One region of the Aurantivibrio plasticivorans genome, then DNA from elsewhere that is predicted to be linked to it. Evidence: predicted binding sites of a transcription regulator. Region 1 holds the regulator's gene; each other region holds the start of a gene.
The links. Region 1 encodes sigma-54, which starts transcription at its own class of promoters, with help from an activator protein. Its sites were predicted from a motif close to TGGCACANNNNTTGCNNT; they were not measured.
Positions count from the first base shown of each region.

Region 1 (10,856 bases):
GTGTGCCTTTAATAAGCATGTCCGGCAAAGCCGACTCCCCTCTGGGAAAGGCAGCAAACTATCATCTCGATATCAGCGTAGCATCAGAAGCTTGCCCTTTAGATTTAGCCCCGACTTCGAGCACCACTGCAACATTGGTCATGGGTGATGCATTAGCTATCGCGCTGCTCGAGGCCCGCGGGTTTACGGCCGAAGATTTTGCATTCTCGCACCCTGGCGGCGCTCTAGGCCGCAAGCTATTGGTGATGGTTGAAGACTTAATGCACAGCGGCGAACAAATTCCCCAAGTTCACCGTGGGGTTTCTGTTCCGGAGGCTTTGGTTGTCATGACCGAAAAAGGCCTAGGACTGACTACCATCGTCGATGATGAAGGCGATCTTCTTGGTATTTTCACCGATGGCGATTTACGCCGCGCTGTCGATAAAAAACAAGATATTAACAGACTGGCAATATGCGACATTATGAACAGTTCACCGAAAACCGTTGAACGCCATATGCTCGCGGCAGAAGCACTTGGCATAATGGAAGACAAAAAAATTACTGCGCTGGTGGTCGAGGAAAATCAACACCCAGTTGGCATCATTCACCTACACGATATTCTGCGCGCGGGCGTCATTTGACCTATGAATTCTTCTGCACTACCTGCTCAAACAACTGAAAAACTACGACAAATCAAATTGCTGCTTCTGGACGTCGATGGCATTCTTACCGATGGCAAACTGTATTTCGGCAACCAAGGCGAAGAGCTCAAAGCGTTTAATATTCTAGACGGCCAAGGCATTCGCCTACTACAAGACAGCGGAGTCAAAGTAGGCATAGTGACCGGTCGCAAGAGCGAATTAGTTGCGCGTCGCGCTAGGGACTTAGACATTGCTTTTGTCATCCAGGGATCCAAAAACAAGCGCGAATCGGTCACAAAAATCGCACAAGAAGCCAACATCGCTTTAGACAACATCGCCTTTATGGGTGACGACTATCCGGATTTGATTGCTATGCAAGCGGTCGGCTTGAGTTTTACGGTCACTAATGCCCATGAAGAAATTAAACAACGCGTTGATTGGCAGAGCCAATACCGAGGTGGTGACGGCGCGGTGCGAGAAGCTTGCGACATCATTATGAAAGCGCAAGGAACCTATGAAGATGCACTCAACAAGTTCCTCCAATAACTTAGCGACCACAAAATAAACAGCTTGCTATGAAAAAAAATTGGATCCCGGTTGCGCTCTTTATATCAATTGCTTTTGTCGTATTCGTCGTCGAATACACACCCAAAAAGCTGCCAACCCCACTAGCGAGTAGCGAAAAAGCGCAGCAATTCCCGACGTTTTTTATAAGTGGGATCGAAACACTGCAATTTGATGATAGCGGCAAACTCGCTCACAAATTCGAGGCCAGCGAAGCTCAACATTTCCAAGCAAACCTCAATAAACCTAGCCCGAAAGATTTCACTGCCATTCAAAATCCGCGATTTTATTTTTATAAGGCCGATGCCACTCCATGGCACTTGAGCGCTGAGCAAGGTAGGGCCACTGAAAACGGCGAAAAGCTTGAGCTAAGTACCAATGTCAACGCGTGGCAATCTCTGGAAGACGGTGAAACTCGTATTACCGCACCGAGCATATCGCTTTTTCCAAATCGCCAATTAGCCGAATCGGATAAAACTGTTATCATCCGCTACCCCAGAGCCGTTTACAGTGGCCTAGGAATGGAAGTTGATTTCAAACAACAAGTGTTCACGCTCTTATCCAAGGTTAAGGGGAAGCATGAGCCACCAACACACGGTGAACTGTTACAATCAACGCCCACCATGCCAGGCCAACCAAACGAGGCTGTGACCCCATCACAGTCACCCGAAACTGAGTAAGGATTGACCTAATGTGCCGTCTTCATCAAACATTTATGGCACTGAGCCTTTGGCTCATCGCCCAGCCAGTGCTGGCGCTACCAACAGATAAAGACCAAGAGATTGATATCGAAATGCAAGGCCGTATGCGCATTGATACTGCGAATGAGGTCGCCACTTATTCTAAGAACGTCGTCGTCACTCAGGGCTCACTGAAAATCATGTCAGACGAATTGACCGCGCACGGCAACATCAATAACCCCAACAAAATTATTGCCATTGGCGAACCTGCCACACTGCAACAGCAGCCATCAAGCGATCAAGGCGTAATAACGGTTAAGGGTAACCACATTGAGTACCGAGTGGGCAGCGAGCAAGTTTTAATTTCAGGTAACGCTGTATTTGAGCAAAGCGGTACAACCATCACCGCAGCCAAGCTGTTCTACGATGTCAGTAGCTCCCTGGTAGAAGCAGAAGCCGGCGACGACACTATCAAACTGGTTAGCCCTCCGCGCAACCGTGGCGCGAGTGACGAACAACCGCCATCTAACAATAAAGCGGAGTAGCCAATGTCCACTCTTCGTGCCGAAAACCTTGCTAAGCGCTATAAAGGGAGAGATGTGGTTTCAGATGTTTCGGTGTCTGTATCTGCTCGAGAGGTAGTCGGCTTACTCGGCCCAAACGGTGCAGGGAAAACAACCTGTTTTTATATGATCGCAGGCCTGATTAAACCTTTGCGTGGCGAGATCTTCATCGACGACCTCAATATTACTCAATTTGCTATGCATGATCGCGCTAAAGCGGGCATAGGCTATTTACCTCAAGAGGCTTCGGTTTTTCGCAAGTTATCGGTCGCTGACAATATTCTCAGTATTCTCGAGACGCGCCCCCAACTCAATCGTAAACAGCGCCTCCACAAAATGGAGGAATTGTTAGTCGAGTTCAATATCACCCACTTACGCGACAGCCTAGGCATGGCGTTATCAGGCGGCGAACGCCGTCGAGTGGAAATTGCGCGAGCGTTAGCCACTGATCCTGCCTTTATTTTGTTGGACGAACCCTTCGCGGGCGTTGACCCAATATCCGTTAACGACATCAAAGGCATCATCACTCACCTAAAAGAACGCGGTATCGGCGTGCTCATTACCGATCACAATGTAAGAGAAACGCTCGATATTTGCGAGCGCGCTTTCATTGTTAGTGAAGGTCATATCATCGAGTCGGGTAGCCCCGAACAAGTTCTGAACAACCAGAAAGTTCGCAAAGTTTATCTGGGCGAACATTTTCGTCTATAGGCCTATCGACACGCCTCAAGTCAACGTCTAATTCGCTATTAACCGCGTTTTTTACAAACCAATTTTCATTAAATAAGCGATTTTTTGACCACAGGCATAAACATTGCTTGTCAAGATTGCCGCGTCGCGGTAGCCTGTCTACACTTAGTCAGGGGTTCCAAATTGGCACATCCTTTCTAGACAATTTAGCTGATGTAAATTAAGGGAAAGCCAAGTCTCACGGTTGAGCAACAAGATCTTGTCAACGCTCGCACTATCAAACCGAAGTTGTGCTTGGCAAGTTAAAGTGCAACGCAGTCGCCGTCATCTATGAAACAATCGCTTCAACTTAAGCTGGGCCAACAGCTCACAATGACACCGCAATTGCAGCAAGCAATTAAGCTTCTGCAACTGTCCACCTTGGATTTACAGCAAGAGATCCAAGATGCGCTAGATTCCAATCCAATGTTGGAGATATCTGAAGATGATTCAGGTTCGGATGGAGGCAGCGGTGATACTGATTCAAATTCGGAGAATACCAGCGAAGCAACCAGTACATCCGATGGCGACTCCGCCAATGACCCTCAAGACCTTTATAACAACGATAATTTCGAGAATAGCGCACCCAATTCAAGTGATGACTCGCAAGATTACCCTGAGTCAGACTGGAATAATGAAATCCCCAATGAACTTCCAGTCGATACCAGTTGGGACGATATCTACCAACCGTCAACAGGCCCTGTCGCTAGTGGCCCTGAAGACGAAGACTACGATTACGACTCCCGGCGTACTGTCACAGAGTCTCTATACGATCACCTAATGTGGCAGCTTAATTTGACGCCAATGTCTGATCGAGACCGCGTCATCGCCATGTCAATTCTTGATGCTGTTGAGCCGTCTGGTTTCCTTTCTCAAACCACCAATGAGATATTTCACGGTATCGAAGATAGCCTGGAAGAACTCGAAGAAGATGAAGTCAATGCCGTTTTACATCGACTGCAACAATTTGACCCACCCGGTGTTTGTGCTCACGACCTCCAAGAGTCCCTACTCATCCAGCTGAAACAGTTCGCTGAAGATACACCTTATTTAAAAGACGCCTTCGTCGTCGTCAAAGACCACCTAGCATTGCTCGGTAGTCGAGATTACAAACAATTAATGCGTAAAACAAAGCTCAAAGAAGCGGAACTACGCGATACGATTTTATTAATTCAAAGCTTAAACCCTCGCCCAGGTGAACAAATTAACGCTGGGGAAACCGAATATGTCGTACCGGATGTATTCGTCAGTAAAGAGGACGACCGGTGGGCAGTGAAGCTAAATCCTGATATCGCACCTAAGCTGCGTATCAACCCAGCCTATTCTGCATTGATTAAGCGAGCCGACAATAGTAGTGACAACACCTTCTTGAGAGATAATTTGCAGGAAGCGCGATGGTTTCTAAAAAGTTTGCATAGCCGTAACGAAACCTTGTTAAAAGTTGCCACCTGTATCGTAGAAAAGCAACGCGGTTTCTTAGACTATGGTCCAGAGGCGATGAAGCCACTAGTTCTTCACGACGTTGCTGAGGCGGTGGGGATGCATGAATCCACTATTTCCCGTGTGACAACGCAAAAGTATATGCACACGCCACAGGGGATATTTGAGCTAAAATATTTTTTCTCTAGTCATGTCAGTACCGACAGCGGCGGAGAATGCTCATCTACCGCTATCCGCGCTATAATTAAGAAACTGGTTGTTGCGGAAAATCCGAAAAAACCACTCAGTGATAGTAAAATTGCCGAACTATTGGCCGAGCAAGGTATTCAAGTAGCAAGACGCACTATAGCCAAGTATCGGGAGTCTCTAAACATTCCCGCTTCTAACGAACGCAAACGGCTTGTGTGAAAAGTATCCAGCGATTAACTCGACACATTTGTCGCGACCTTACTTCCGCTACAGTCATAGCGCCTACTTAGGCAAAGAGGCTTATATCCAACAGGAGTCAACGCCCCAAGTATGTAATGTGACCCGCAAAACAATCAATTATTGTCATATAACGGACAGAGTTCCCCTACACAATTAGGAGCTGCACTATGCAATTAAACATCAGTGGCCATCACCTCGATCTCACCGACTCCATTAAAGATTATGTCGCCAACAAACTCGACAAACTCAACCGACACAGCGACCAGATTACGTCGGTTAACGTTATCTTGTCAGTCGACAAGCTGGAGCAAAAAGCAGAAGCCACTGTACACGTTAGCGGTAAAGATTTTTTTGCGGATTCTAGCAATGAAGATTTATACGCTGCGATCGATCTTCTGTCAGACAAGCTTGACCGACAGCTCATTAAGCACAAAGAAAAGCAACGTAGCCATCGCTAGTCGTCTCGCGAGCAGTTAACCAACCTATGGACATTAGCAAGATACTCTCCCCCTCTCGCACTTGTTGCCACATTGCTGGTGGCAGCAAGAAGCGGGTTTTGGAAGAAACAGCAAAAAAAATCGCAGAAGACTACCCGGCACTCTCGTCGGATGAATTATTCAGAGAACTAGTGAATCGAGAGAGACTAGGCTCTACTGGTATTGGGCAAGGTATTGCAATACCGCATTGTCGGGTCAAAAACTTAGCCAATGCCGTGGGCGTCTTATTCACTCTCGATACGGCGATTGAATTTGAAGCAATTGATGATTCCCCAGTAGATATCGTGTTTGCGTTGCTGGTGCCCGACGAAGCGGAGAATCAGCACCTGCAAACCCTGTCTCTACTAGCGCAAGCGTTTAGTAATCCGTCTAATCTTAATATCATCAGGCGGGCCAATAGCGATGAATCTTTATTCAAATGTGCCACCGAAGTATTTAACGATATCTAACGAAATAAATAATCGGTATCGATAACCGGGCCAGCGCCTTTTGAGCAAACTCTAAGGCTCAACCTAATGGAGCTAAAAGGTTTCAATTATGCGTTTGATTGTCATTAGCGGCCATTCCGGCTCAGGCAAGAGTACCGCGCTACACCTTCTCGAAGATGCTGGTTTCACGTGCGTGGACAACCTACCAGCTTCCTTGCTACCGCAATTAGTTGACCATATAAAGACGCTTAACCCCGATGGTGATGGTCACCAAAAATTTGCTATCAGCATTGATGCCAGAAACACCTGGCAAGACTTAAAACAGTTTCCACAAACTCTCACAGCGATCGAAGCACTAGGGGTTAAATGTGAGATAGTTTTTCTCGATGCAAAAAACAACATTCTCATTCAACGTTACAGTGAAACACGTAGAAAACACCCCCTGAGTGATGAAAATACAGACCTCAAACAAGCCATTCACGCCGAGCGCTCCTTACTCGAACCCATCGCAGATCTGTCAGATCTAGTTATCGACACAACTAGCCTAAATTTGCATGAGCTCCGTGATCTCATTAAAACCCGTGTACTTGGCGCAGATGCTTCAGAAATGTCTATTTTGTTTGAGTCTTTCGGCTTCAAACACGGAATACCGGCTGACGCTGAAATTGTCTACGACGTGCGCTGCCTACCAAACCCGTATTGGAAGCCGCACTTGCGGAACTTTAATGGCCTTGAAGAACCTATCGAAACATTTTTGTCGGGACATGACGACGTGCAAGATATGCTTGCTGATATCACCGCTTATTTAGAGCGGTGGTTACCCAAACACCAAGCAAATAATCGTAGCTACATTACGATTGCCATTGGCTGTACTGGCGGCCAACATCGCTCTGTCTACCTGTCGAACCAATTGTTTACACACTTCAGTAAAGCATACAAAAATGTATTGGTGAGACACCGTGAATTAAATATGACCGATCACAATTAAGCGATCTAAGCGACCTTGGAATTAACACTTTTATGGTTGAACAACAAATTACAATAATAAATAAACTCGGCCTACATGCTCGGGCAGCAGCAAAGCTGGCTAAAACCTGCGGTCGGTTTGGCAGTAAGATTACCATCGGCAGTCAACAAACTCGTGTAGACGGCAAAAGTGTCATGTCTCTTATGCTTCTCGCCGCAAGTAAAGGTACTGAGCTTGTGATTACCAGCGAAGGCAAAGACGAGCAGCAGGCCATGGAAGCAATTGTAGCGCTGATTAATAACCGATTTGATGAAGAAGAATAAGGCTTACATGTTTACGCGAAGCCCTGAGCGAAAAGCAAATTAACGCACTATCAGTTACACTTACCGGGACAAAGCCCTCTAGCGATTTTCACTTATATGCAGCCATCTACAGACCAGTTAAAAGCGCAAACACAAGCCCATCTAGCTCGGATTACCGACGCGCTAGAGAGCGGCGCGTTTCAGCCTGTGCGACGTATGCTAAATGGCCTCCGCCCGGTAGAAATCGCTCACTTACTGGAATCTTCACCCCCTCGATCTCGGCTAGCGCTGTGGCGATTAATTGACAAAGACCTTGAGGGTGAAGTTCTTCAAGAACTATCCGAAGAAAACCAGCTTTACTTCCTCAACCAAATGAACACCGAGGAAGTCGCCGCTGTCACAGAAGACCTCGACGACGACGACGTAGCCGATATTCTGCAACAACTGCCGGACCAAATTATCCAGCAAGTGTTAGCGGCGATGAGCGAACAAAACCGTGAACGAGTAGAGTCGCTGCTGTCATATGCTGGCGATACGGCCGGCGGGTTAATGAGCTCAGACATCATTACTGTCCGGCCCAACCTAACCCTCGACATTGTGCTGCGCTACTTGCGTCGTCACGAAGAACTTCCACAATCGACCGACAACGTTATTGTTGTCAATCGTGATGGTAAATATCTAGGGCTGCTAACTCTTCGTAAGTTATTGACCACCGACCCAAACATGACGGTGCGCGAAGTGATGGAAACGGACGTCGAAGCAATCCCTGCTGACATGCCTGATATTGAAGTCGCTCGCTTGTTTGAACAACACGATTGGGTTTCAACGCCAGTGATCGATGAAGAAGGTAAGGTACTAGGACGCATTACCATTGATGACGCGGTAGACGTTATCCGCGAAGACGCTGATCACTCACTTATGAGCATGGCCGGTCTTGATGCAGAAGGTGCAACATTTGCCTCCGTCATGAAGACTGCACCAAGGCGTGCTGTATGGTTGGGTATCAATCTTGTCACTGCGATCATTGCCTCTTTAGTCATCGACAACTTTAAAGAGACCATTGATAAAATCGTGGCTCTCGCGGTTCTCATGCCTATCGTTGCCAGTATGGGAGGTGTTGCCGGGAACCAAACGCTCACTGTAATGATTCGCGGCATGGCCTTAGGGCACATTGGTCGCAACAACATAAATTGGCTTTTATCCCGGGAGTTTTTAGTGTCTGCAATGAACGGGGTATTATGGGCCGTCATCATGGGGCTAGTGGTTTCGTTTTGGATGAAGGATTTTGATATAGCCTTAATCATTGGAGCCGCAATGATTATAAGCCTCATTGCCGCCGCACTTGCTGGCACCTTGCTACCCATCTTCTTAAAACGCATGGAGATAGATCCAGCATTAGCCGGTGGCGTCCTTTTAACAACAGTCACGGACGTTGTTGGTTTTCTCTCGTTTCTCGGTTTAGCGACTATGTTTTACGCTTAATCGTCAATAGTAATTATCGAATCATGAAAGAATTTCACCACACAAATACTAAAGACCCATCCGACACGCCAGACTCACCCGCTGAGCCCGCTATCAATGCCACAGATACTATAAGTGATGAGCCTGAAGGTGATGCCGAAGAAATAGTCTACGTCAGTAAATCGCAACTCAAGCGTGAAATGCATGAACTTCAAGAACTTGGGAAGCGTTTAGCGGACCTGAACGAGCAACAACGCGCAAACTTTGTACTTACCGAGGAACTGTTGTCGGGAATCGAAGAATATCGACGTGTCGCAAAAAATGAAGCGAAGCGTAGGCTACTTCAATACATCGGCAAGCAAATGCGTAAACAAGATTTAGAATCCATCCATGCGCGTTTTGCAGAAATGGACGCTGAGCAAACCAGAACTATCAAACGTCACCACCTTGTTGAACAATGGCGTGATCGTTTGCTGGAAAACAACTCTAACGATGTCACCGCGTTTTTAAACGAGTACCCAGATACGGACCGTCAAACCTTTAGGCAACTGGTGCGCAATGCAGTAAAAGAACAAGGGAACGGCAAGCCGCCTGCTAACACGCGGAAATTATTTAAGTTTTTAAGGGATACAATGCTCTAAAAAACCTTTGGGAAGAGATTACGCTGCTTCAAGGTAATACATAGAATTGCGTTGAGCATCAAGCGCTTCCTGAGCATCACCTACGCCTTCGGTGCCGCTCCTTGAAGAAGCATCACTCTCCGCGTCCAGCTCCCCCTTTTGATGATCGATCACATCAGCCGCATCCACAGGCAATTCATGAGGTAGTGATTCGTCGGAATCAGGCGATGAGTTTATCGCACTGCCATCGTCGTCCTCCTGAGGAGATATTTCAGGGACAACCGATTCGACAACTTTTTTATCCGAGACGCGCTCGAACTTAAGTTCAGGATCATTCAATGACCCTTTAACTTCGTAACGTAAGCTCGCCACCTTATCAACTTGTTTTTCAAATGCTTTACTAATCAGGTATACACCCAATGCGGCTGGCAAGCCGGCTGCAAATGCCGTCACTAACGTTAAGTTCCCACCGACCGGTAGCGTTGCCGTGAGCATCGCATCCACACCTTCATCTACGAGGTTGACGCTGCCGGTAATTTGAAAGCGCCCTGATGGAGAATCAATGGTCAATGGTTCATATATATTCACAGTCCCTCGATCAAAATTAAGCATACCTTCGATATTGTGATAGGGCATCCCCTCTCGGCCTAAATCAGAAAAACTGTAACGGAGCCTACGCAACCAAGAATCTACATTGAAAAAACTAATAAGTTGCAACAACGCGCCGCTAGCCCCCGACTGACTATCATCCGTCGAAAAAGCGCCCCTCTGCATCGCGATCGACACATCGCCTGCAATATTGATCGTGGATATATTCGCGGGAGAACCGCCCCAATTGAGTTGCGCCTTAAACACTGCGTCTTCACTGTCCACCATAGCGGGTTGGTCCCAAGACTCTAAAACCTTTCCAAGGTCCTTGCTGACGACAACACCCTGGAAACGCGAACTCGATTGTTCGCCTATTTTGTCCCACCAAATCGTTGCGCCCGTCTGACTGATTCCGTCTATATGAACATTTTTCACATCAGCAACTAATTGCGTAACCTCAACCCCAGTCGTGGTTGGCGTCAACTTGAAAGTCCAATTTCCAAAATCGTCACCATCAATGGTAAATTGATTCACGATGACTGACATCGCGGGCAAGCTCTTCGGGTCAACCCCCGCTAGCGGATCTATCGACTCTTGCGTTTCTACCTCAGCGGCAATACTCTCCGACGCATCAACATTAGCATCAGAATTCACGAGGTGAAAATAGTCGAGCATCAACTCTATTGGCGCCTCACCTTGAGCAATTTCAATATCACCCGCAATAGTGGCGGAATCGAGGTTAACTAGCCATTTATTTTCTGGGCGGGTTACGCCCAATACGATGTCGGTAATCGGAAACCCTTGAAAATCGAGTGTGCCCACACTCAAATTGACAACGGGATATAGGCCTTCGCCAGTTCCGCCAGGTTGTTTTTGCCAATAGGCCAACACAGCTTCAACAAATTCTTGCCACTCAGCATAATTTAAGGCGTCTATATGTCCGTCGATAAACCAACCATCACGCCCTT
Region 1 covers NZ_AP036020.1:2,762,602-2,773,457, forward strand. The annotation lists gene ACZ5NB_RS12405 (KpsF/GutQ family sugar-phosphate isomerase) at 1-620, shown strand, start outside; gene ACZ5NB_RS12410 (KdsC family phosphatase) at 624-1,166, shown strand; gene lptC (LPS export ABC transporter periplasmic protein LptC) at 1,196-1,864, shown strand; gene lptA (lipopolysaccharide transport periplasmic protein LptA) at 1,876-2,409, shown strand; gene lptB (LPS export ABC transporter ATP-binding protein) at 2,413-3,138, shown strand; gene ACZ5NB_RS12430 (RNA polymerase factor sigma-54) at 3,448-5,004, shown strand; gene hpf (ribosome hibernation-promoting factor, HPF/YfiA family) at 5,193-5,483, shown strand; gene ACZ5NB_RS12440 (PTS sugar transporter subunit IIA) at 5,510-5,971, shown strand; gene rapZ (RNase adapter RapZ) at 6,060-6,938, shown strand; gene ACZ5NB_RS12450 (HPr family phosphocarrier protein) at 6,971-7,240, shown strand; gene mgtE (magnesium transporter) at 7,337-8,701, shown strand; gene yjgA (ribosome biogenesis factor YjgA) at 8,725-9,321, shown strand; gene ACZ5NB_RS12465 (YhdP family phospholipid transporter) at 9,340-10,856, opposite strand, start outside.

Region 2 (10,856 bases), 2.0 Mb from region 1:
AAATTAAAACCGAGACACCTGTCGACCCGCGCAAAGCATCTAAAGCCCGAATACCGAGTATTCTCGCCGATTTAACCATGAGCTGTTTGGAAAAAGACCCCAATAACAGGCCGCACTCCGCCGATGCTGTGCTGCGCACCCTCAGAGAAAACTGGGGATTTGTGCAATAGACTCTCGCGACCTCGATACCAGGCTTACTCAAAATATAGAACCACGGCCATGCCCTACATTGATTTTAAGCAGCTGAAAGAACTTGAAACGACATGCACGTCGGCAGCCTCGATATCCTGGCATAGCGCAGCTAAAAGTCATGCAGGACTGGTGCGCAAAGCCAACGAGGATGCCTTTTATCACTCATCGGAACATGGTTTATGGGCCGTTGCCGACGGCATGGGTGGTCTAAATCGCGGTGACTATGCCAGCGGAGTAGTCGCTGAATCGCTTGTGCATTTTATGAAGGCAAGCTCCCTGGCCGAGAGCGTCAGAGACCTTGAAATGAAGCTGAGGGATGCACACAATCTTTGCCGGACGTCATTTCCCGGTGAACAGGTTGGTTCAACCGTTGCCGTTCTGTTCAACTATGGATCTCATGTCTTCTTTTTGTGGGCTGGGGACAGCCGAATATATCGACTAAGAAACAACACGCTGACTCAATTAACAACAGATCATAGCGTCGCCCAGACCATGATCGCGCGTGGTCAGCTGCGGCCTGCCCAAGCTGAGCATCATCCATCCGCCCACGTATTAACCCGCGCTGTTGGCGTCCATCAAACTCTCCACCTGGAGCTTGATTTTGACTGTGTTGAACCAGGAGATCGATTTTTGATTTGTAGCGATGGCCTCTACAAAGACCTTACCGTTGACGACATAGAACAATTACTTGCCCAAGATACCGCCGACAACGCTGTGCGTGCACTCATTGATGGCGCACTCAATAAAGGGGGCCGTGACAACATAACCGCCATTGTTGTCGATGCCGACTAATTAGCAGAATAGTGCTAATCTGGTGCAGTTTGAACAATAGCCAAAAATGAAAAAACGGGTGTACCCACGCGATTAAAAACCGATGATTTATTGCGCTACTACGCCAAGGACAGGCTAGAAGGCGAATACAAGCCAAAAGCATAGATCTCGCTCTAAAGGCCTACGAGACAAGCGATAGCACCAAAATGGAGCGACAAGTGATGCACCGCACCAAATAGGTGCTTTAAATTGGTGCATTTTCTAACCCTTTGTCCGCACCAGCCCATTCAGCAAGGGCTTCGCCACAATACTCGACCTGGCATGAATAATGTAATGCCAATTGCGATAAATAATGTGTCATTTTATCTGACTTCAAAAATCAGGGGCTCGCCCTGAATAACGACCTTTACGGAGAATGAAAATTATGAAGAGTAAGTTGGAATATATCTGGCTTGACGGCTACCAACCAACCCAAAGCCTACGCAGTAAAACTATGGTCCGCAAAGACTTCAGCGGCAAACTTGAAGACTGCCCAATGTGGTCATTCGACGGTAGTTCTACCGAACAGGCTGAAGGCAACGCGTCGGATTGTCTGTTGAAGCCAGTCGCCATTATTCCTGATCCAGGTCGTATCAACTCTTACCTCGTAATGACCGAAGTATTGAATGCTGATGGTACTCCTCACGTATCTAACGGTCGTGCGACTATCGAAGACGATGACGATGATTTTTGGTTCGGCTTTGAGCAAGAATACTTCTTGTGGGATCCAAACACTAACCTTCCTCCTGGTTTCCCAGCTGGCGGTTACCCACCTCCACAAGGCCCATACTACTGCTCAGTTGGTGCACGCAACGCCTATTGCCGTGACTTAATCGAAGAGCATTTGGACCTATGTCTTGAAGCGGGCCTCAATGTTGAAGGTATCAACGCCGAAGTAGCTGCTGGCCAGTGGGAATTCCAAATTTTTGCTAAGAGCGCGAAGAGAGCCGGTGACGAAATCTGGTTGGCTCGTTACCTATTAGAGCGCACCGCAGAGCGTTATGATCTCGCCATCGACTGGCATCCTAAGCCTCTTGGTGATACCGACTGGAACGGTTCAGGCATGCATTCTAACTTCTCTAATGGCGCAATGCGTGAAGCTGGCGACGAGAGTGTATTCACCAAGATCTGTGAAGAATTCGGCAAGCATGTTGAAGAATGTATCTCTGTATACGGCGCTCATAACGAGCAGCGCTTAACAGGTAAGCATGAAACTCAATCTATCGATCAGTACAGCTATGGTGTATCTGACCGTGGTGCTTCTATCCGTATTCCAATCGGTACTGTAGAAGATGGCTGGAAAGGTCGCCTAGAAGACCGTCGTCCCGCGTCTAACGCTGATCCTTACAAGGTAGCTGCTGTTAACATCAAAGTAACCAAGCTAGCTTTGGCGTAATATAAGGCCACTAGCATAAAGCTAACCGCCAACAAAAAACCGGGGGAGAATCAAATTCACCCCCGGTTTTTTATATCTGATTTGAGCTAAGCGCTATGTTACGTCGCTTACTGCTACCAGTTTCGCGTCGAATTGGGAGATGACTTAAACACCTTCTCCGTAGCCTCCATAACCGCTTTTTGAGTATCGCTAGGCTCGCCTCCAAACGACGCAATTTCATTTAGCATGCCTAGCAATGATTCCACGTGCTTTTCTTCGAACGTCTTTAGGCTGGGCGAGAGAATGCCTTGCACTTCTTGCGATATTTCCCCCGCTTCTTTCAACAAATAGGAAGAAGAGGCATAAAGGCTAGCGGCATCTTTAGCTGAGAGATTAAACTCACGACAAAATACATCGATGACTTTGTCTTTGAGCTCTTGGGTCATCAAACCAGGCAGCTCTGCCACGGCAACCACCAATACAGCAGCAGCTTCCATTGAACTTTCGATGCAGTGCAATGGTTTAGCCCCCACCTTTTTAGCCCAACTGCGACGCCTTGCCCAATAAAACGGGTTAAACGAATTGAGGTCGACACCAGAGTTTTGCAGGTTATAAAGTGCCCAGATCAAGCCCGCCGCCGCCGTTATGATTCCGATGATGATATGCATAGATCCTCCGATGATGGCGCACTTCCATCAATGCTTAACCATACACCGGCGCGATCACTAGCGGAAATTCAGGCAGCACCAACGGCCTTTGAAATAGGATCAATTACTCTGCTACTAAGTGCTCACACCGCCATCGCTCACTGCCGTCCTTTGATAGCGCGCTAGACAGGCGGCCTGCAACGCGGCGATACAGCGCGGACAGGGTCCAAGGTGGATTCACAATAATCATTCCCGACGCAGTCATACCCAGCGCGGCATCTTCAGCGACACCCATCTCGTACAGCTGAGTATTTTTAAGCGTCGTTTTTTTTATTTTAGCTTCCAAGGCATCAATCGTGCCGCGACTCACCATCGGGTACCACAACGCCAGAGTAGCTTGCGGCATTTTTTTATACGCCTTCTGCAATATATCAACGACGGTATGATAATCACTTTTAACTTCGTATGATGGGTCAATAAGCACTAGCGCGCGCCCATTAGGCACAGGGAAAAGGCTCAACAACCCTTTAAAGCCATCCTCCTGTCGCACATAACACTGCCCTTTCTTTTCACAGTGCACCCGCAGATCTTTGACAACCTGCGGATGCATTTCAAAAAACCACGCCGTGTCGTCTGCCCGCAGCAATTGCTTAACGATTGAGGGAGAGCCGGGGTAGTTTCCATTTTTTAACTCGCCACTAACAAGCTCTCGATACAGATCGAGCTCTGGATAATTTTCCCAATTTATTTTCAATACACCGTCAAAGATTTCGTTAGTTTTCAACGCTTCCACACTATCGATACGATACATCCCATTGCCTGAGTGCGTATCAATATAAACAAAAGGTTTGCTTTTCAACTGTAGGTAGCGAACGCATTCGATTAGCAACCAATGCTTGAGAACATCCGCATGATTACCTGCGTGAAATGGGTGCAAATAGCTAAACATAACTATCCTTTTATTTAACGCCTGTTGTCGAATCGACAGGCTGCACACTATGTATTACCGACGCCCCAAAAATCATGTTGTCTTGGTCTCGCGACAACAATTTTTATGTTACTTGTATCCTTTTTGAAAACTTTGCAAGTTTACGAGTATCCAGAACGGTTCCGCCGAGAATTCGGTGTCGATGCAAGAACGATTAGGGGAGTGCTTGAGGAAAGAGAAAGCGGCATATCGCGAATGCGCTATGCCGCCGCATTTTTTAACCGGCGTTTTTAGCGCGCTTACGCTCGTTCTCGGTTAATAATTTTTTACGAATACGAATGCTTTCGGGTGTCACTTCGACAAGTTCATCATCTTCAATAAACTCTAAGGCTTGTTCCAGTGTGTGCTTGATAGGGGGCGTTAAGGTTAACGCCTCATCCGTGCCTGACGCACGCACGTTGGTTAGCTGCTTGCCTTTAATCGGGTTAACCGCGAGATCGTTGTTGCGCGAATGGATACCAATCACTTGACCTTCATAGACGTCGACTGCATGGCCTAAGAATAAACGCCCACGACTTTGTAAATTGAACAAAGCATAAGCCGCTGTTTTACCCTTTAGCATACTCACCAACACGCCATTTTGGCGCTTCGCAACTTCGCCATCCTTTACCGGGCCATAATGGTCAAAAATGCTGGTCATGATGCCGGAGCCAGAGGTCAACGTGAGAAACAAACCACGGAAGCCGATCAACCCTCGAGATGGCATAATAAACTCTAAACGCACACGCCCTTTGCCATCTGGTTCCATATTAGTAAGTTCGGCCTTGCGCAATCCCAACTCTTCCATGATGGCACCTTGATGTTGCTCTTCAACATCAATGACCACTTGCTCGAAGGGCTCTTGAATTTCGCCATCAATCTCTTTCTGAACAACTTCCGGGCGCGATACACCTAATTCAAATCCTTCGCGGCGCATGGTTTCGATCAATACTGATAGGTGCAACTCACCACGACCAGAAACAATAAACTTGTCTGCGCTATCGCCTTGCTTTACTCGTAACGCCACATTGTGAATAAGTTCTTGGTCGAGACGATCTTTGATATTACGGCTGGTAACAAACTTACCTTCTTTACCCGCAAACGGTGAGTCGTTCACCATGAATGTCATACTCACGGTAGGCTCGTCGACTGTCAGAGGCGGTAGCGCTTCGACACATTCAGGGTCGCAAAGCGTATCGGAAATACTGAGGCCATCGATGCCATTGACGCAAACAATGTCACCAGCGGTGGCCAGCTGCGTTTCAACCTGATCTAGGCCGAGGTAGCCCTTCACATTCAGCACCTTGCCTTTGCGCTCTTTACCATTCGCTTCTTTGACAATCACCTGCTGACCCGGCTTTAACGAGCCGCGAGTAATGCGGCCAACACCGATAACGCCAACATAGCTATCGTAACTTAACGCAGAGACCTGCATTTGGAATTTACCGTCAGGGTCAACATCTGGAGCAGGGACATTCTCAACGATCATTTCGTAGAGAGGCGTCATGTCATCGGCCATTTCGTCAGGCTCTAGACCTGCAATGCCATTGATAGCCGATGCATAAATAACAGGGAAATCTAACTGCTCTTCGGTCGCTCCAAGGTTATCAAATAGATCGAATACCTGATCCATCACCCAGTGAGGGCGAGCCCCAGGACGGTCGATTTTGTTAATGACAACGATTGGCTTTAAACCTCGTTCGAACGCCTTAGACGTTACAAAACGTGTTTGCGGCATGGGGCCATCGACGGCATCGACTAGCAGTAGTACAGAATCCACCATCGATAGGACACGCTCTACTTCACCACCGAAGTCGGCGTGCCCAGGAGTATCGACGATATTAATGCGGTAGTCGTTCCATTTGATCGCAGTATTCTTTGCGAGAATGGTAATACCACGCTCTTTCTCCTGATCATTGGAGTCCATGATGCGCTCAGCACCTTCGTCTTTTCGATCCAGGGTGCCAGATTGGCTCAGAAGTTTATCGACCAGGGTGGTTTTCCCATGGTCTACGTGAGCAATAATCGCAATATTGCGGAGTTTCTCAATCACAAAAAAGGCCTCAAATTCAGGAGCTTAGAGTACTGCAGGCGGGGGTGACTACGCGGCAGGTCCGGCTGGTTAAAAACGGGCGCGATTATACCTAGGTGGGCTAAGCACCACCAGTGGCAGCGACGAAATTTTGTGCATCATCACGTAGTGAGTTTTCGACGGGAGCTAGAACCTTTTGAATTGACTCGCTGGTTGGCGCTCACATCAGATGAGAGAAGCCGGTTCTTCTAGAAATTGCTCTACTTCTTCGCTGGGAAGCGGCTCGGAAAAGAGGAAACCTTGCCCTTGATCGCAGCCATGCTCCATCAAAAATTGCAGCTGGCTGGTGGTCTCAATCCCCTCCGCAATGGTGGTGACATTCAATTCTCGACACAGGCTCAATAACGACATGACAATTGCGCGGGCTTCACCATTTTGGGTCACATTGGCAGTAAAGCTCTTATCAATTTTCACGGTATCAATCGGCAGTTTTCTCAAGAAACTCAACGATGAATAACCCGTACCAAAGTCATCCAAACTGATTTCGACACCCAAGTTGCGGAGCGCACTGAGGTGCTGCACGGCCAGCTGCTCGTCTTGCAACACACTGGTTTCCGTCAGCTCTATTTCTAAGCGGCTGGGTGATAAACCAAAATGCTCTATCATCATTTCAAGCTGCTCAACCAGATCCACCTGCGTAAGCTGACGGGCTGAGATATTAATCGCAATCCGTACTTCCTTCGGCAACATCCTGTCCCACAACTGAATCTGCTGCATGGACTCGCCTAAAATCCAGTTCCCTATATCGCGAATCAAGTTGCTTTCTTCAGCGATCGGAATGAATTTACCCGGAAGGATTAATCCTTTTTTCGGATGCTGCCAGCGTATCAATGCCTCGAAGCCTACAGGCTTCATATCTGCCAAGCGAACCTTAGGCTGGTAGTACAAGCAGAATTGATTCTGCACCATGGCGATCTGCAGTGCATTCTCTAGAGCAAGTCGCTGGTGAACCTGATCATTAATCGCTGAGGTAAAAATATGATAGTTATTTTTACCGCGCGCCTTAGCTTCATACATAGCAAGGTCTGCATTGCGTAAAAGTGTATCTGCGTCACGACCATCGTCTGGAAAAACAGCGATGCCAACGCTAGCACCAACATGGATTTCACTTTTTGCAACAAAGAAGGGCTCGTTCAAATCTTGAATAATACGCTCTGCAACAACAGCTGCATCATGAGGCGCTTTAATAGAACTTAATATTGCATTAAATTCATCACCACCTCGACGACTAATGAGCTGATCCACCGACGTTACGCCAGCTTGCTCGAATAAAATGTCGGCCTGACGTAAACGATTTTTTAAGCGGTCAGATATTTGCACCAATAACTCATCGCCCGCCTCATGACCAAGACGATCATTTACTTTTTTAAAGTCGTCCAAGTCAATAAATAGCACCGCCGCTTTATTTCGTTCCGATTCCGCTCTCGCCAATAGTCGATTTAAGGTTTCGCGTAATGTAGTGCGGTTGGGCAGCTGGGTTAGCGGATCATAGTAGGCGAGCTGTCGAATTCGACGGCTTGTATGCATCAGCTGCTGCCCCATTTGTCGAAAAGCAACAGCCAACTCACCAAGCTCATCTTTAGTACGAATGTTTAGCTCAGGACGGAATTCACCACGTGCTATATGCCGCGTAGCGTCAATTAAGTTATGAATTGGTTTAATCGCAATATTATTAACAAAGTGATTAAAAACAACGCCAGAAAGTAGCAGCGTAAAAAACAGTGCACCAACAAAAATGAAAATATAAGGTAGACGTTTATCAAACAAGACTTGCTTATCAGTCAGCGTCGCCAACCAAAAACCATTAGCCACTGGTCGCACACTGGCAAAATACGATCGATCTGCCACGTTAAGAGTATCGATAAAACCATGCTCGCTACGCTGATAGAGCTGCGCAATATTGTTAAGTCGCGTAACAACTTGTTCACTTTGCGTAACCACATTGCCATCATTATCGAGCAGTACAATTTGATCGGCACGATCCGTACCATTGACAACACCCAGGCTATGCTTGAGCAGAGGGGAGACTGCAACTTCAGCCACAAAATAACCGAGCACAGAATCATTCCGCTTGATCGCAGCCCATCCAATCAAGACACCCACTGACGACTTACTGTTGGCAGTTCCACTCTCAGCAACTAAAAACCCGATAGATTCTTGACTATCAATTAGCTCCGGCAGTGCTGAAAAATAATCTTTCGAGAACTGCCCTGAACCGACACTGGCAAGCGGGGTTTGCAACTCAAGGGCTGAGTATATGGACAAGCTGACCAACGATTCTTCGCTCTCGAGAATGTCAACTAAGAACGACTGAATGCTTTCATTGTAACTCTGTGCTGGTCGCTCGGTTTTCTGCAGAGCGCTTATCAACGCAGCATCTCGTGCCGATTGACGAACAACATAATCAATGTATTGAAAATAACGAGAAACTGAATCCCCTTGCGATTCAGATAATTCAGCTTGGTAGGTAAATAGATCTTTCTTGAGCTGACCATCGATATACACATAGCCAATACTGCCCAATATTGCGAGCGGTGCCAATAAAAGCGAAAACCAAAGTAACAGTAATTTTATTCTCAAGCCCATCAGCTTTTATTCGCAGCGTTCCCATCCATGTATTCGCCGATGAGCCTGCTGCAAGTCCCCCAAAACTAATTGATGCGGCCACTACTTTAGAGCATTCCACATGCGCAAGTAGTTGCCTTCCTATAAACCAAAAAATCCACCGTCTGATTGCCGACGTGCTCCTGGTTGTTCCTGCTTGTTTTCAACGCTTTCGAAATGAGTAATCGATCCGCGCGAGGCATGCACAAAACAATTCAGAAAAAACTCTGTCGTTTCACCGCTACTGCTGTTGCGCCCGTAGAGGTCCAAACGGTAATACATTTTGAAACGATTTGAGCGCTCATCATAACGGCTTGAGTGGCGATCTAATGTAATAAAACGTAACCGTTTACCAAACTTTTCTTGCGCGAAGTTTTGGCACTCCATGGCGGCATCGGTCAATGTGACATTTTTATAGCCGTTGCTTCCTGCATTGCCGCCCCCGAAGAAGCTGATCAAATCTAGGTCGCCACGCCATACAAGAGTTGCTACAAAACCACATACAATCACAAATAGCAACAAGACGGCGACGCTCGTGTTTTTTGTGTTGGATGATCGACGTTTTTGAGGCGATTTTGCCATACGCTCCCTATTGAAGAGCCTTATTTTCCGTGCAAAGTGACTGGCTTAAGGGCGATAAACACCTATATTGGTGAAGCCCAAATCCGCTAGGTGTGCAGCGTGAAGCTTACTCATAACCCCTTTATCACAATACAGCAGGTATTGCCGATTACTATCCAATTTGGGAAAGCGGGTATTGAGCTGATAAAAAGGCACTTTCATTAGTGTAGCCCCACCTAGATCAAGCGGCTGCTTTTCTTCCTCATCGGGATGACGGATATCAATGACGATCGCATCGCCTACACTCTCTGAAATACTCGTTTCTTTAATATCGCCCTTCAGGTCTTCAGCAACCTGATGGATGGGCATTTCAGCACGGCTCGCCAGCGCTTGTTCTAAAACATCCCAATTAAAATTCGTTTCTTCCCTCTCAATTCTTTCTCGACTGGCTCGAGTTGTCGGCTTGACGGAAATAACGCCGCAATACTCCGGCATATTTGCAGCAAATTCCTCTGTCCCAATTCGTCGTGATAACTCAATGATTTCACCCTTGTCCATTGTAATGAGCGGGCGCAACACTAAGGTATCGGTTACCGAGTCAATAACGCTGAGATTAGTGAGCGTTTGGCTAGACACTTGAGCAATAGCTTCACCAGTCACCAGCGCTTGTATGTTTTTCTCTGCTGCAATTCGCGTCGCGGCTCGCAACATCATTCGCTTGAGCACCACCCCCATTTGGGAGTTGTGAATATTTTCGAGAATTTCACTGACGACCCCTTCAAAGGGGACAGAAATAAACTTTAGTGGTTGATCAGGAGAGAATTTACGCCACAAATAGTAACTGACTTCTTTGACCCCCAACTCATGCGCGCGCCCCCCCATATTGAAAAAGCAAAAGTGCGTTTGCATACCTCGCTTTATCGTAAGATAGGACGCTACAGTGGAGTCAAAGCCGCCAGACACTAACGAGAGTACCTCGTCTTGAGTGCCAAGGGGATAACCACCCAAACCAGGGCGCTGGTTTTGCAATACAAAACACTGGTCGTTTAAGATTTCCAATTTGACGACGACTGTTGGGTTACTTAAATCAACACTGGCTGACTCACAACGCCAGTTGAGCACCGAGCCTAATTTGCGCTCCACTTCCATAGAGTTGAAGTCATGTTTGCCTTGTCGCTTAGCACGCACCGCAAAACGCTGATTTTCCAGGTGCGGCAACCACAACTCTGCAACTTTTTCGGCCAAATCATCAAGGTCGGTAAAGGTAACTCCCACAGCTTCTGAAAAATGCGCAATGCCAGGCGTTTGCGCGAGTATCTCTGCCACTTTGCTCTCAGCAGCAGCATCGACATCTCCCTTCACTTCAAGGCGATCCCAATACCTCACGACTTCAATACCGGAGGAAGCAACATCGTATTTAATCCTGCGCGCCAAATTGCGATGTAATTGCTTAACGAACCGCTTGCGCACAGGCGAGGTTTTGATAGTGATTTCAGGGAAATATTTGACAACAAAGAGCATGATATTCGCGGAACCAGGTGTTAGATCAAGGGAGCGGCATTATAGGCGAGCTATCGCTTTAACTCATCTGCCTCTTGACTTAACATG
Region 2 covers NZ_AP036020.1:413,244-424,099, reverse strand. The annotation lists gene ACZ5NB_RS01915 (serine/threonine protein kinase) at 1-170, shown strand, start outside; gene ACZ5NB_RS01910 (PP2C family protein-serine/threonine phosphatase) at 220-984, shown strand; gene ACZ5NB_RS01905 (glutamine synthetase beta-grasp domain-containing protein) at 1,388-2,398, shown strand; gene ACZ5NB_RS01900 (hypothetical protein) at 2,512-3,045, opposite strand; gene ACZ5NB_RS01895 (23S rRNA (adenine(2030)-N(6))-methyltransferase RlmJ) at 3,149-3,973, opposite strand; gene typA (translational GTPase TypA) at 4,230-6,044, opposite strand; gene ACZ5NB_RS01885 (bifunctional diguanylate cyclase/phosphodiesterase) at 6,249-8,663, opposite strand; gene ACZ5NB_RS01880 (hypothetical protein) at 8,790-9,269, opposite strand; gene thiI (tRNA uracil 4-sulfurtransferase ThiI) at 9,315-10,769, opposite strand; gene ACZ5NB_RS01870 (hypothetical protein) at 10,820-10,856, opposite strand, start outside.
Region 2: the regulator sigma-54 is predicted to act here: its motif matches at 1,293-1,310, upstream of ACZ5NB_RS01905 (glutamine synthetase beta-grasp domain-containing protein).

Region 3 (10,856 bases), 300 kb from region 1:
CTCATCTACCTTCCTTTTGTTGCTTGGGCGACGATTATTTAGTTGTAGGCTCGCAGCGGCAATCGGTGTCTTAGCATAAGCAAAATCGCTTCAAACCCAAGCAATCCTCCAATAAATACCAGTTTTTACTGCATTTGAGCATTTTGAGATGTGTTTTACGCGCTGAAATATTTCAAATGGGCCATGCGGGTCTGCAATTTGCATTAACCGCACTAAGGAAAATACGTGCAAGGAAAATTGTCACTATGGATATCTTGAGCCTAATTGGTGTGCTCATTGGATTTGGGGCGCTCTTGGGAGGTAATTTTCTCGAGGGTGGCTCATGGCAATCGCTTATCAATGGCCCGGCGGCGATTATCGTATTCGGTGGGACATTGGGCGCAGCCATGCTGCAGACCCCTCAACAATCATTGCAGCGAGCTGTACAGATGCTTCCTTGGGTGGCTGTGCCCCCTAAACAGATGTTTGCTGACGGCATTAAGCGAGTCGTCAAGTGGTCGAACTCGGCACGCAAAGAAGGTCTGCTGGGTTTGGAGCAGATGGCTGAAACCGAACGGGACAGCTTCGCTCGGAAAGGCCTTCAACTGTTAGTGGATGGCAGTGAACCAGATGCTATTCGGCGTGTGCTCGAAACAGATTTGTTTGTGAGTGAACAGCGCGACCAGGATGCCATCAAGTTTTACGAAAGTATGGGAGGTTATTCCCCGACAATAGGGATTATCGGCGCGGTTATAGGTCTTATCCATGTAATGCGTAACCTCGCAGATCCGAATGAGCTCGGACCAGGGATAGCCATTGCTTTCGTCGCTACTATTTACGGTGTTGGTTTCGCTAACCTATTGTTGATCCCAATAGCTAACAAGCTGAAGCAGTGTATCCACCAGCAATCGCAATTTCGCGAGCTGATGATTGAGGGGATTATTTCTATCGCGGAAGGTGAAAATCCAAAAGCAATTGAGGTCAAGCTTGACGGCTATCTTCACCCTTGATTTAGCATAAGTCCAATAGAATCCATTCAAAAGAGCATGCATCCGTTGGAGTACCAACGTTTTGTGAAACGAAACTAATATGCGAAGACGTCCGACAGTAGATTTAGATGTAAACCATGATCGGTGGCTGGTTTCCTATTCAGATTTCGTCACTTTGTTGTTTGCGTTTTTCGTTGTGATGTACTCCATATCACACGTGAATGAAGGCAAATACAGAGTGCTTTCCAGTGAATTGATTAAAGCGTTTGATGTGCCGGCATCGGCTATCAACCCGATACAAGTCGGTGATCCTACGTTATCAAACGATCCTTCTGTCATAGAGCGAAATGGTAAAGGAGCTGAAGATCAAACCAATACTGGGGATGTAGACCCCAATGAAGTGCCGACACAGTCCGCAGAGCAATCTAAAACAGCGGATTTGGTTCAGCTATCCAATAATTTTAATGAGCGGTTTTTGGATTTAATCGATGATAATTTATTGTCAGTGACGGGCAACGAGATGTGGCTAGAGATCGAATTAAAATCGAGTATTCTATTTCCCTCTGCTAGCGCCGATCCCAGTTTGCAAGCTAAGGGGATCTTTGAAGAAATAGCTACCCTGTTGTCTGACACTAACAACCCCGTTCAAGTAGAAGGTTTTACCGATAACGTCCCTATAAGTAATCGTCGTTTTAAGAATAACTGGGAGCTGTCGTCAGCTAGGGCGGCATCTGTGGTTAAGCTGTTGGCGAACAATGGTGTCTCTCCTGATCGATTAAGTGCTGTTGGTTACGGTGAGCACAGACCCATTGCCGACAATGAATCAGAGCAGGGTAGAGCCAAAAATCGTCGCGTTATCGTGATGGTCTCTCGTCAAACGAATGAGCGGCCGTCGATTTCCGGTCAGCAACTGCAAGATTTTTCTGGAGGTGCTGTGAATCAATTAGACACTGTATCAACAGATGGACTGTCAACCATTGATGCAGAGATATCAAACCAGGCGGACACCATAGATAGTCAAGGGACTAATGCAACTGATCGCGATAGTGCCGATGTGGCACCTCTGATAAAACCTATACCGTTGGAGAATGGCGGTCTATTGTTTAGTAGTGACCCTGAGTTGCAAAGAGTTAATCCTCCAGCTGAGCCAGTCACTAATGAAAGTACAGTGGAACAAGATCGCTAAGTAAGACAACGGTATTGGTTTAATTTCACGTTGATGTTTCTTCATAAGTATTTCAAGGCCTGAGATGATCACATGGTCCGTTCTTAATCAAAAAGGTGGTGTTGGAAAAACTACCACCGCCTTGAGTCTGGCTTGTTTAGCGGCAAACGCTGGCAAGCGCGTTTTACTGGTTGACCTAGATCCCCACTGCTCATTGACGAGCTTTTTCCGTATAGAGACTGACGGCTTAACGGAGAGTAGCTTTGGGCTATTTAACAGCGACATTAGCCACTGGGAGTTACGTTCTGCTTGCTTTAACACAGCTCAAAAGAAATTGCTTTTTTTACCGTCGTCCCCGAGCTTGGCAACAATTGATCGGCAGCCGGAGGGGGCGGATGGTATGGGTTTAATGGTCGCTGAAAATCTTCAATGTTTAACGAGTAGTGTGGATATTGCGGTGATCGACGGGCCGCCTATGTTAGGGATGTTGATGATCAATGCGATCAATGCAGCAACCGATATTGTTATTCCAGTCCAAACTGAATTTTTAGCACTACAGGGAACGCAACGAATGATGAAAACGTTGTCGCTATTCACGGATGTCAAACGTCAAGACACGCGATGTACTATCGTTCCCACGCTATTTGATCGTCGTACACATGCGTCAACCGCTAGTTTAATGTCCTTACGCGAATCATTTGGCGATCTTGTATGGAATGGCCAAATCAATATGGACACCAAATTCCGCGATGCGATGGAGACAGGTGAATTGCCGCATAACCTAAATGACGAGTGCTTTGCCATGAACGGCTACAGGCAATTGCTGGAGCATTTAAGCAGCGATGGGAAAAGTACGGAAATGCAATCCTATGCAAGCTAATACACGTATGTTGGCCAAGTGCACTATGGGTTTAATGAAGGCTTAAAATGTCACTACGTAATGAACAGCAATCGTCCCAAAAACTGATGTTGGCCTATTTGAACGATTTGTTAAATCGCGAACATACTAGTACCACACCAAGCGAACAGCCTGTTGTGAAGAATAACGATGTTAGCGCTAGTGCCGAATTACTAGAGCCGGTTCGGCGCTCTCCCGTTATGCTAAGCCCCTCCATTTTAGAGGTTGTTCCTGTCGCAGAGGGAGACGCGGTTACACAGCGAACAATTGCTGAAGCAGAACCGAATGTTGTAGCTCCTGAGCATTCCGAACAAGACCTAAAGACAGATCTGAATTCGCCATTAACCGACGATAATTTTCAGGCGGTTGAGTTTGAAGCGAGCCATTGGCACGAAAACGGCCGTCCATCTTGGGCGCAAGATGCTTTTGATATTTTACTGTTTAAGGTGAATGGCATGACACTCGCGGTGCCTTTAATCTCCTTGGGACAGATATATGAGATCACCGATGCATTGAGCCCTTTGTTCGGTCAGGCGCCATGGTTCGTCGGCATACAGCCCACTCCTATGGGGAAAATTAACGTCATTAATACCGCACAATATGTGATGCCGGAGCGCTACCACGAAGAAACCGCTCAAAAACCCGATTACATTATGACCATTGATAGATTGCATTGGGGGTTAACGGTAAATAGCGTTGATCAACCGATTCGTATTCAAGTTGACGATGTCAAGTGGCGGCGAGACCGTAGTCAGCAGCCATGGCTTGCCGGTATTGTAAAAAATCATATGTGCGTTTTGGTCGACGTACCGACATTGGGGCGCGCCCTTTTGGATAGCGATGTTTCGTGATGTCGCGGAGATGACACAAAGTTTAGCGAACACGCTTTTTTTTACCTGGCATAAAAGCTGCTCTTAACTATGATTAAGGGAGTGATGTGTTTGATTTTTGACGCAGGATGTAGAGGATAAACAACCATGGCTACTAGCTCCGTTTCGAGTAACGCTACCGAAGATCCCGTATTGCAGTGGGTCACCTTTCGGCTTGCAGGTGAGACCTACGGGATTAACGTAATGCAGGTGCAAGAGGTATTACGTTACTCGGAAATTGCCCCGGTGCCGGGTGCACCGCCCTATGTGCTGGGTATAATCAATTTGCGTGGGAATGTTGTCACTGTTATCGACACACGCCACCGTTTTGGTTTGCTCGCTGGTGAAGTTAATGACAATACGCGTATTGTTATTATCGAAGCTGATAAGCATGTTGTAGGGATTTTGGTAGATAGTGTGGCCGAAGTGGTTTACCTCCGTCAGTCAGAAATCGAAACTGCTCCCAATGTCGGAAATGATGACACAGCGAAGTTTATTCAAGGTGTGTGCCATAAAAATGACGAACTCTTGATACTCATTGAGCTGGACAAGTTGTTGACCGATGAAGAGTGGGCAGATATCGACAGCGTTTGATAGCGGAAAGCAAAGCATAGGTTTTGTATTTATTCCGTCAAATTAGTTCATTGAGCAAGGACGCATAGTCGGCACTGCCTGTCAGTATCAGTGACATCACAACAGTGAGACAATTATGTTAGATGGATTCTTGGCAGGATTAATCAACTCCAGCAATTTGGGTGCTTGGCAAGACGTATTTCTCGGCGGCACGTTGGCTATTAGTTGGATTGCGCTAGCGTTGGTCTTGAGAATGCTTTGGGTCACCAAGCTTAAGGTGGCAAATATCGACCACCGGTATCGAGAATTAAGCCACGATTTGCAAATTGCCGGTAATGCGGCTGTCGGAATGGGGCAGCGCATTATTCAACTCGAAAAGAGGTTGGCCCAGCCCTCATCATTAAGTGATTTTCAAAAAGATTTAGCAGCACAGAAGACTCAGACTTTTTCAGGATCTAATCATCCTGTGGTGCCAGAACCAGCGTCGATGAGCGTTGCCAATCCCCAAATTGTCAGTTCTAAAGCTACTAGTCCTCAACCTCCTAGTCCTCAAGGTACTACTGGTTCCGATCGTGACATTGCCTCTTCAACGAACACCGTGTCTGGCAACAAAACAGCCCAGCGAACCTCAGATCAGCATGCATCGCAGATAAGTTCTACTGCAACAGAAAAACTCAAAGTATTACAAGATGGCTTGGCAAAAACGACTGATGCGTTTTACCAAAGTGCCAGCACGAATTCGTCTAAACGGCCTGTTGCTGCACCAAGTAACTTAGCGAGAGAGAAGGGCGCTTTTAATCGCAATAATATGCAGCTCGAAACGCGCAACACATCAACTGGGAGTAGTCCAGGTAAAGCATATGCAGAGCCTAACAAAATTGAATCGGTGGTGTCTCCATTTGACCAAGCTAAACGTTTACTCGCTCAAGGATTGTCCGAAAGCGATGTGGCGAAACGCTGTGGTTTATCAAAAGCGGAAGCAGCTTTACTTGCAATGGTGCAGCGCCAAGCGGGTAAACCTAATGCTATCGCAGTGAGTTAAACTGTGCTGAACCAAAATAACGTCACGCGGTTGATACTTTTACTGTGGGTACTATTGCTCAGTAGTTGTACATTTGTAGATATTCGTCGAGAAGTCCGGGTTGAATACGAAGGACACCCATTAACAGATGAACTTCTTGGAAAGATAAAGCCCGGTGTTACCACCGAAGAGTGGGTGCTAGAACATATCGGCTACCCTAGTCGTCAGAGACAGCTCGAAGATACTAGGCACCAGTTGACCTATGAAGTGAAGGAAACGCACAGTCACTACACCAAAGTTTTTTTGATTTTTCGCAGCCAGAATCAAACTATTCAGGCTCGCCAGTTAGTCATTACACTTGATCATGGTGTGGTAGTTAACGTTAAGACTTGGCACGGTCAGCCAGAGAAGAGTAAGTCTAACCAAAATGTTGAAAAACATGATCAACCAGAAATGACAACGCCTACTAATACTTCTGCTTCATCTGTTTCTATTGAATCTAGCGCCGAAAGCGCTGACCCAGAAATGCCGGCATCAGAATCTCCGACATCGGAATCGCCTAAGTCATCAACGACTGACCAGGGAACATTGAATTCCAGTGATGAACAGAACCTGTCAGCTCAGGAAAGTTAGCACCAAAAGTTACAGAGCAATTCTAAGCATTTAATAGATTCTTTAGAAAAAAACACACTAACTCAATTATCTGGTAGGCCTATACTGAAGTGAGGTCGAGTGATGAGTAGATCATGTTGTTGGTGGTTCAGCAGTACACTAGATCGAAAATCAATTTTGCCTTGCAACTCAAGGTAAAAGCAGGATGGCCCAAGGTTAGTGGTAACACCCTTAGTCTAAATAATGTGTCTCGCTGTTGCTTATTTAGATTTAAAAATACCACACCAAATTCAGATGGCAATCGTAATTCTCACACTGACTTTTAGCCCGGCAACTAGCCGGGCTTTTTTTTTGATTTTTCAATTGGAAAGGTGTCATTTAACGGATGGAAGGTTGGCCATCTTTGGGTTGCGATTGAATTTGTTTGCCACTTATTTCCACACTGTCGTCACCTAATAAAAATAAGTAGCTGCTCATGATGTCTTCTGGGGTTTTGAGTGTGTTTGGGTTTTCACCAGGGTAGGCGAGCGCGCGCATTTTAGTGCGGGTCGCACCAGGGTTTATACTGTTAACTCGAATATTGGTGGTGTCGGATAGCTCTGATGACAAGGTTTGCATCATGTTTTCTATTGCCGCTTTCGAGGCCGCATAAGCTCCCCAAAATGCACGCCCTTCGTACCCTACAGACGACCCAGTGAAAATGATTGAAGCGTGTGGTGCTTTCTCGAGTAAGGGGGATAAAGCCTTGGTCATTAAAAACGGTGCAGTAGCGTTTACCTGCATGACACTTTGCCATGATTCGGCATTGAAATGGGTGAGCGGGGTACGAGGCCCAAGAATTGCTGCGTTGTGTAGCAGTCCATCAAGTTTGCCAAATTCTTTATCCAGGGCGACCGCCATATCGTCATAATCTTTTTCTACAGCGCCTTCGAAATTTATCGGGTAAATTGCCGCTTGAGGGCATCCCAACGACTCAATTTCGTCATACACTTTTTCTAATTTTTGGATAGTTCGCCCTAGTAAAATAACGGTTGCTCCATGGTTTGCGCAAGTCAATGCAGCAACTCGCCCAATACCGTCTCCAGCGCCAGTCACGGCAATGATTTTGCCGGCTAACAGATCGGTAGGTGGTTGGTAGTCTTGAAGGTTGGGCGAAGTCATTGGCGTTTCCTATTACGTTTGCAGCTGATTGAGTCTGTCTTTTTTGCTGATATTGATGTCGTTCTGAACGTTTATTCGATATTTGAAAAACAGCCTTAAAGCTGGCTTTCAATAATTGTCACTAGCTCTGCTGCAGCGTGAATCGTATGGTCCGCTTGCCATGATTGAGGATCATCGCCTTCGTCTATGTAGCCATAGGCGGCTGCAACGGTGGCACTTCCTGCACGTTTACCGCACTCGATGTCACGCAGGTGATCCCCTACATACAAAACATCTTGCGGGTGGCAGCCTAAGTGTTGGCAGGCGAGAATGAGCGGCTCAGGGTCAGGCTTAGATCGAGATACATGATCTGGGCAGACAACACTGCCGGGCTGAGGATTAAATGCTAATTGTTCAACAATTGGGTTGGTATACTGAGATGGCTTATTGGTTACTATGCCCCAGGCGAGATTGTTTTGATCTATGCATTTCAGTACCTGGTCGATACCGGGAAATGGTGTTGTGTCCACGCAGAGCCGTTCACTATAGATGGTAAGCAAACGTTGCAACAAACGGTCGAAGTCTGGGTGTTCAAGGTCAATATCAAACGCTCTTCTCACCAGTGCACGGGCGCCGTTGGAAACGACTCGGCGAATAGCTTCTTCACTGAGCAAAGGTGCGTCTTCTTCGGCGAGTAGTGTGTTCACGGTTGTGACAAAGTCGGGGGCGGTGTCGATTAAAGTACCGTCTAGATCAAAAACAACTGCTTTTAAATTCATGGTAGAGGGTAAACCTTACAACGGCTTTTGTACGTGAACCATGTAATTAACCGAGACATCTTTCTCGACTAATTTATATTTGCTAGTAATTGGATTAAAGGTAAGGCCGGTCATGTGTTTTAACTGTAAACCTGCTTCGCGCATCCAAATACCCAATTCGGATGGTTTAATAAATTTCGCGTAATCATGCGTGCCTTTAGGTAATAGCTTTAGCACATATTCAGCACCGAGAATCGCGAAGGCATAGGCCTTGGGATTGCGATTTATTGTCGAAAAATATATATGACCGCCTGGCTTAACTAAATCGGCACAGGCTTTAACTACAGCACTGGGGTCGGGCACGTGCTCTAGCATCTCTAAACACGTGACGACATCAAATTGCTCCGGCATTTTTTCTGCCATGTCCTCGGCCGTGATTTGTTGGTAATCGATACTGATGCCAGTTTCCAATGCGTGTAATTTAGCAACCTGCAACGGTGCTTCACCCATGTCGATACCGGTAACCACCGCCCCGCGATGGGTTAGGCCTTCGCTAATAAGGCCGCCGCCACAACCGACGTCGAGCACCTTTTTCTCTGCCACCGGCGAATATTGATCAATATAATTGCAGCGCAGCGGGTTGATCGCATGAAGTGGCTTAAATTCACTTTCAGGATCCCACCAACGGCTGGCGAGCGCTTCAAATTTTGCAATTTCTGCGGAGTCTACATTCGCTGACATAGCTGTAATCCGGTTTAATAATCTTGGTTTTTTAGTTGATAAAAGTGCGTCACTTGGCCGACATTTTCTGCTGCCATTGTTGTATACGATTTGTAATGTCTCGTTGGTTCAACGTGAGGAGTTCACGCTGACGCATGACCGGCTGCCCATTGACCCAAACATCACTGACTTGGTGACTAACATGGCTATAAACAAGTTGTGATACTGGGTTGAACATGGGGAGGTTTTCAATTTGATCAAGCTTGATTGCGGCTATATCGGCAAACTTACCTACCTCTAAACTGCCGATTTCACGCTCTTTACCCATCGCTCTAGCACCGTTTATGGTTGCCATCCGCAGAGCTTGATGAGCATTCACCACCGCTGCGTCGCCACTGACCGCTTTGGCAAGTAGTGCCGCCGTCCGCATTTCACCTAAAAGATCGAGATCGTTGTTGCTGGCACATCCGTCAGTACCCAATGCGACATTCACCCCGGCTTTGAGTAGCTTGGCAACGGGTGCCATGCCACTAGCGAGTTTTAGGTTGGATTCTGGGCAGTGAATAACATGTGCTCCACAGCGCTGGATAATCTCAATATCCTCGTCGGTTAACGTTGTCATGTGAACACACTGCACGGCAGGTGAGAAAAACCCTAGATCGTTCAGCCGCTCGACAGGGCGTTTACCGGTATTGGACAGCGCGTCGCTTACCTCTTGAGCAGTTTCATGAAGGTGGACTTGGATTGGCGCTTGAAGTTCTTCCGCGTAGGTGGCGACTTTCTGGAAGGGCGCGTCCGATACTGTGTAAGGCGCGTGAGGGCCAAACCCTACTGTGATAAGGCTGCTGGTGCGAAACTGGTCATGCACTTCAATCGCTTTACTGATGTACTCATCAGCGTTGTCCGCCCATGCAGTAGGAAAATCCAATACTGGCGCAGTGATTTGTGCTCGCATGTTGGCTTGCTGCGCTGCCTCGGCCACCTGATCAGGAAAAAAATACATGTCGCTAAAGCAGGTGGTTCCGCCGCGAATCATTTCCGCCATGGCTAACTGTGCGCCGTCTTTAACAAACTCGGGGCTTACCCAACGGCCCTCGGCGGGCCAAATATGCTGCTCGAGCCAGGTGTATAGGGGCAAATCGTCGGCATAGCCTCGCATTAAGCTCATGGCTAAGTGACCATGTGCATTGATGAGTCCAGGGATCAGAGCGTGCTCGTTTAGATCGATAATCTCGGTGGCGTTAAACCGCTTGAGCGCTTCGGACTGAGGGTAGATGCCTACGATTTTGTTGGCAGCAATCACAATGCTGCAATCGCTGAAAACCTGGTCTTCAGGAATGACCGGTATGATCCACTTGGCGTTGATTAAAATATCGACGTCTTGGTCGGCGGACATACTACATTTCCTGTGCGATGAGTGGCTTGATAGCGTAGGTTGTGGCTAGGTATTGAACGAAATATGGACAGGTTTTCGTTCCAAACCGTAAAGGCCCGCAAGTATAACCAGTTTGTTCCCAGGGTACAGTCCAGACAGTGCTTATCTGTAGGGAATTATGCTATTATCGCGCGCTAAATTTTGTTTGGTGCATACCGGTTGGGGCTCAAGTCAACCTACCGACTCAATACAGCCGTTGAGGGACTCTCGTTTTGATAAGAGGGTCGGCTAAGTCGGGTTCTGGTATGTGGTCATTATTACAATAATGTATCCGCAGTAAAGGAAAGCCGCACTCCTATGGGCGACGATATAGCAAAAGAAATCCTGTCCCGAAACATCGAAGATGAACTCAAACAGTCTTACCTAGATTACGCTATGAGCGTTATTGTAGGGCGAGCGCTGCCGGACGTGCGTGATGGCTTAAAGCCTGTGCATCGCCGGGTGCTGTTTGCAATGAACGAATTAGGTAACGACTGGAATAAGTCGTACAAAAAGTCAGCCCGTGTGGTTGGCGACGTCATCGGTAAGTATCATCCACATGGTGATTCTGCTGTTTATGACACCATCGTTCGTATGGCTCAGCCGTTCTCAATGCGTTATATGCTGGTTGATGGTCAAGGGAATTTCGGTTCCATCGATGGCGACCGAGCAGCCGCTATGCGTTATACCGAAATACGCATGGCCAAAATCTCCCATG
Region 3 covers NZ_AP036020.1:2,458,292-2,469,147, reverse strand. The annotation lists gene ACZ5NB_RS11135 (flagellar motor protein) at 246-989, shown strand; gene motD (flagellar motor protein MotD) at 1,069-2,154, shown strand; gene ACZ5NB_RS11125 (ParA family protein) at 2,219-3,013, shown strand; gene ACZ5NB_RS11120 (chemotaxis protein CheW) at 3,061-3,882, shown strand; gene ACZ5NB_RS11115 (chemotaxis protein CheW) at 4,009-4,494, shown strand; gene ACZ5NB_RS11110 (DUF2802 domain-containing protein) at 4,610-5,515, shown strand; gene ACZ5NB_RS11105 (hypothetical protein) at 5,519-6,127, shown strand; gene ACZ5NB_RS11100 (YciK family oxidoreductase) at 6,485-7,267, opposite strand; gene ACZ5NB_RS11095 (HAD-IA family hydrolase) at 7,363-8,025, opposite strand; gene ubiG (bifunctional 2-polyprenyl-6-hydroxyphenol methylase/3-demethylubiquinol 3-O-methyltransferase UbiG) at 8,041-8,745, opposite strand; gene ACZ5NB_RS11085 (TRZ/ATZ family hydrolase) at 8,795-10,120, opposite strand; gene gyrA (DNA gyrase subunit A) at 10,457-10,856, shown strand, end outside.
Region 3: the regulator sigma-54 is predicted to act here: its motif matches at 3,929-3,946, upstream of ACZ5NB_RS11115 (chemotaxis protein CheW).